DNA from 2 places in the Streptomyces boetiae genome. Region 2 is predicted to be linked to the other one. Evidence: predicted binding sites of a transcription regulator. Region 2 holds the regulator's gene; the other holds the start of a gene.

Region 1 (2,455 bases), on a different contig from region 2:
CTCCAAGATCAGCCGCCTGGAGATGGGCCGCACCGGCTTCAAGACGCACGATGTCGCCGACCTGCTCACGCTCTACGGCGTCACCGACGAGGACGAGCGGGCCACGCTGCTCGCACTCGCCCGCCAGTCCGGCAGCCCCGGCTGGTGGCACGTCTACCACGACCTGGTTCCCAGCTGGCTGAACGTCTACCTCGGCCTGGAGCAGACGGCCACGGTCATCCGGGGGTACGAGCTGCAGTTCGTCCCCGGCCTGCTCCAGACCGAGGAGTACGCGCACGCGGTGCTGCGGCTGGGCTTCGGGGACGCGGGCGAGCGGATCGAGCGCCGCGTCGAGCTGCGGATGGCCCGGCAGCGCATCCTCTTCCGCGAACGTCCGCCGCACGTCTGGGTCGTCATCGACGAGGCCGCGCTGCGCCGCTCGATGGCGGGGCCGCCGCTGATGCGGCGTCAGCTTGGCCGCCTGCTGGAGCTGTCCGACCTGCCGCACGTCACGATCCAGGTCATCCCTTTCCACGCCGGGGGCCACGCGGCGATCGCCGGCCCGGTCACGATCCTGCGCCCGCCGGGCGGCGACCTGCCGGACGTGGTCTACCTGGAGCAGCCCACCGGCGGCATCTTCCCCGACAAACCCCAGGACGTCGAGCAGTACCGCCACATCATGAACCGCCTGGTCATCGAATCCGAACCCCCCACGGCGACCCGCGACTTCCTCTTCCGCGTCCTCCGCGAAACGTAGCGCCTCCGGCGGTCGCCCCGCCCCCCCCTCGGCCGGGGCGCTGCTCCGGGCCCGGGGCTCCTCCCGGGGACCGCTCCGACCCCGGACGCTGCGCACGGCGCTTGACCGGGGTGTTGCCCCGCCCCGTTCTTGTCGGGGCGCTGCCCCGGGCCTACGGGGCCCGCACCTGCCTCAGCCGGGGCGCCGCTACGCCCCGGGCTTCGGACGCGGGGCGTGGACCGTGCGGGTCCCGCCTTCGGCGGTGTGGGGCGGCGGGCCCGGCCCGGGTACGGCGCTTGCTCCCGGAGCGCTGAGCCGGGCCCCAGGCTATTGCCGCAGGCGCCCCCGATCCCGGGCCGCGCGCGGCGCTCGCACCCGGGGCGCCGCCCCGGGCTACCGCCGGAGGCGCGTTCCCAGGCCGGGCCGCGCACGCGGTGCCCGACGCCGCGGCGTCCGCTCTCCCGGCCCCCGGCTTCTGCCGGCGGAGGGCGGACTGGCTCCGGACTCGGGTCGTGCGGTGCGCGGTGCAGGCGGGGGCGGCGGCTGCCCCGGCCCGGCAGAAGAATCCTCCCGTGCGGGCTGCGCGGCGCAGCCGGGGCGCGGTGGCCGTCCCGCGGGGAGCCGGGGCCGGCCCCGGAGGGTGATCGCTCACAGCGAACGGGGTGGCGGGGCGGGAACATCCCGGAGGGGTCGTGCATTGAGTCGGCATAGCTCAATTTGCCTGCCGAGGGAGACGTCATGACTTCGTCGTTCGATGTACTCACCCTGCCGGTGCTGCCGCTCGGAGACTCGGTGGTGCTGCCGGGGATGGTGGTTCCGCTGGAGTTGTCCGACTCCGAGGTGCGGGCCGCCGTCGAGGCCGCTCAGGCCGCCGCGCCGCGGGGGGAGAAGCCGCGCGTGCTGCTCGTGCCCCGCGTGGACGGCGCCTACCGGGCGCTCGGCGTGCTGGGGCGGGTGGAGCAGGTCGGGCGGCTGGCCGACGGCGACCCCGGCGCCCTCGTGCGCGGCCTGCGCCGCGTGCGGATCGGCGCCGGCACGACCGGCCCCGGCGCCGCGCTGTGGGTGGAGGGCACCCCGGTCGAGGAGGCCGTTCCCAGCGCCCTGCCCGGCCCCGTCGCCGAGCAGGTCAAGGAATACGTCAAGGAGTACAAGGCCCTGTCCACCACCTGGCTGCGCAAGCGCGGCGCCTGGCAGGTCGTGGACCGGGTCGCCCAGATCGAGGACCCGGGCCAGCTCGCGGACAACGCCGGCTACCTGCCCTTCCTCACCGCGGACCAGCAGGTCTCCCTGCTGGAGACCACCGACCCCGTCGAGCGCCTGCGCCTGGCGACCCGGCTCCTGAGCGACCACCTCGCCGAGCAGGACGTCGCCGAGACCATCGCCAAGGACGTCCAAGAGGGCGTGGACAAGCAGCAGCGGGAGTTCCTGCTGCGCCGCCAGCTTGAGGCCGTCCGCAAGGAGCTGGCCGAGCTGAACGGCGACGCCGCCGACGAGGGCGAGGACTACCGCGCCCGCGTGGAGGCCGCCGACCTGCCCGAGAAGGTGCGCGAGGCCGCGCTGAAGGAGGTCGGCAAGCTGGAGCGGTCCTCCGACGCCAGCCCCGAGGGCGGCTGGATCCGCACCTGGCTGGACACCGTCCTGGACCTGCCGTGGAACGTCCGCACCGAGGACGCCTACGACATCCCCGGCGCCAAGGCCGTGCTGGACGCCGACCACGCGGGTCTTGAGGACGTGAAGGCC
Region 2 (2,455 bases):
CCCGCGCTGGCTGGGCGCGCTGGCCTTCGCCTCGGGGGCCGAGCTGCTCGGCGTCCACGCGGTGGCCGCGCACGGCCGCGGCCGACTGAGCTGGGCGGCGCCGGCCGCCGTGGGCGCCGCGGCCGGGGTGGTGTGCGGCGCGGCGGCCTCGGCCGGCCCGGGGGGAACGCTGCTGCTCGCGCTGGCCGGGCTGGCCGCGGCGCCGTGGCTGCTGCCGGTATGGGCCCTGGGGGAGCTGGCCCGGTCCCGGCGCGGCGAGGGCGGCGGGCGCCGGGATCGGCGGCTGCTCGCGGCGATGGCGAACGCCGCCCGGGGGGCGGCGGAGACGGAACGGCGGCGGGTCACCGCCGGCCTGGGCGAGGCGGTGCTGAGGCCGACGGCGCGGCTGGTCCGGCAGGCCGAGTCCACCGGGGACCCGGCCACCACCCTGGCCGAGGTGACAGCCGAGGCACGCCGGGCCCTGGCCGGCATGCGAGAACTGCTGGCCACGCTGGACCCGGGGGCGGCGCGGTGAGCGGACCGGTACGCGTGCTGGTCGTGGACGACCAGCGGGTGGTGCGGGCCGGGTTCGCCGCCGTGCTCGGCGCGGAGCCCGGCCTGACCGTGGCCGGCCAGGCGGGCGACGGCGCGGAGGCGCTGCGGCTCGCGGCCGACCCGGGCACCCGGCCGGACGTGGCGCTGATGGACCTCCGGATGCCCGGCATGGACGGCATCGAGGCGACGCGCCTGCTGACCCGCCTCGACCCGCCGGTCCGCGTCCTGGTGCTGACCACCTTCCGCCGGGACGAGTACGTCTTCGCCGCGCTGCGGGCCGGCGCGTCCGGCTTCCTGCTGAAGGACTGCGACCCGCGGGAGCTGGTCGACGCGATCCGCGCGGTGGCCGCGGGCGAAGCGCTGCTGGCGCCGGCCGTCACGCGCCGGCTCGTGGACGCCTTCCGCTCCGGCGCGGTCGCCGCGCGCCCCCGCCCTGCCGGGGACGCCCGGCTGGCGGCCCTCACCCCACGCGAGACGGAGGTCCTGCGGCAGGTCGCCCGCGGCCTGGCCAACGCCGAGATCGCCCGCGCACTGGGCATCAGCAGATCCACGGTGAAGACCCACCTGAACGCCGTCCTGGCCAAGCTCCGCCTGCGGGACCGCGCCCAGGCGATCGTCCTGGCCTACGAGACCGGCCTCGCGGGGACGGCCCCGGAGGACGACACCGCTCCGGACGCGTGCCCGTAGGACTCACTCGCCGCGGGGCCGCCGGCGCCACGGCGCCGCCGCGGGCCCGGCACCGGCCGCCGCGGGCCGGCGACCGCGGCGCGGGTGAGGCGGGCGCGGCCCAACGCGCGGACTAACGCCCGCCCTGGCCGTTCCCCCCGCGGTCCGGGCGCCAGACGACGATGGCCGCGGAGGTGGAGCGGACGTCCTGGTAGGGGACGAGGTCGCGGCGGTAGGAGGCGTGGACCTGGGCCTCGCGCTGGCGCAGGGCCACGGCCGCGCCCTCCACGGCCTGCTGGAGCTCGGCCACCTTCGCCTGGAGCGCGGCGACCTGCGTCTCCAGCTCGATGATCCGCTTGATGCCGGCCAGGTTGATGCCCTCGTCCTGGGAGAGCCGCTGCACCTCGCGCAGCAGCTGGATGTCCCGGGCCGAGTACCGCCGGCCGCGGCCGGCCGCGCGGTCGGGGCAGACCAGGCCGAGCCGGTCGTACTGGCGCAGGGTCTGCGGGTGCAGGCCGGAGAGCTGCGCGGCCACGGAGATGACGTACACCGGGGTGTCGTCGTTGAGTTCGTAGGGGTTGCCGGATCCGCTCCGTCCGTCCATCGCCTTACTCTCCCTTCGCCGCCTCGAAGAGACCGGCCCTGGGGTCCTCGTCCCCCTGGGCGACGCGGTACTCCTCAAGGGCCTTTCTCGCCGTCTCCCCCAGGTCGCGCGGAACCGCCACCTCGATGGTGACGAGCAGGTCTCCCCGGGTGCCGTCCTTGCGGACGGCGCCCTTGCCCCGGGCCCGCATGGTGAGCCCGCCGGGGGTGCCCGGCGGCAGCTTCAGCGTCACCGGGGGGCCGCCCAGCGTCGGCACCTTGATCTCCCCGCCGAGCGCGGCCTCCGGGAAGGTGACCGGCACGGTGATGGTGAGGTTGTCGCCGCGGCGGCCGAAGACGGGGTGCGCGTCCACGTGCACCACGACGTTGAGGTCGCCGCTGGGGCCGCCGCGCTCGCCGGGGGCGCCCTTGCCGCGCAGCCGGATGCGCTGCCCGTCCGACACGCCCGCGGGGATGCGGACCTGCATGGTGCGGGAGCTGGTGGCCCGGCCGCTGCCGCGGCAGACCGTGCAGGGGTCGTCGGCGATCAGGCCGCGGCCCCGGCAGTCCGTGCACGGGTCGGTGAGCGAGAAGCCGCCCCCGCCGCCCCGGCTGACCTGGCCGGTGCCGACGCAGGTCGGGCACACCCGGGGGGTGCCGTTCTTGTCGCCGG

Evidence for each region. The regulator HspR, encoded in region 2, represses chaperone genes until heat shock. The targets are predictions, from matches to a motif close to TTGAGNNNNNNNNNCTCAA.
Region 1: lon (endopeptidase La) is a predicted target of HspR. The motif match lies at 1,413-1,431, and genes of this name have one in related genera.

Annotation. Positions count from the first base shown of each region.
Region 1 is NZ_JAVREN010000002.1:196,462-198,916, forward strand. Features, by position in the region: gene RM780_RS02035 (helix-turn-helix domain-containing protein) at 1-736, shown strand, start outside; gene lon (endopeptidase La) at 1,454-2,455, shown strand, end outside.
Region 2 is NZ_JAVREN010000045.1:21,397-23,851, reverse strand. Features, by position in the region: gene RM780_RS22705 (sensor histidine kinase) at 1-514, shown strand, start outside; gene RM780_RS22700 (response regulator transcription factor) at 511-1,221, shown strand; gene RM780_RS22695 (heat shock protein transcriptional repressor HspR) at 1,334-1,804, opposite strand; gene dnaJ (molecular chaperone DnaJ) at 1,809-2,455, opposite strand, start outside.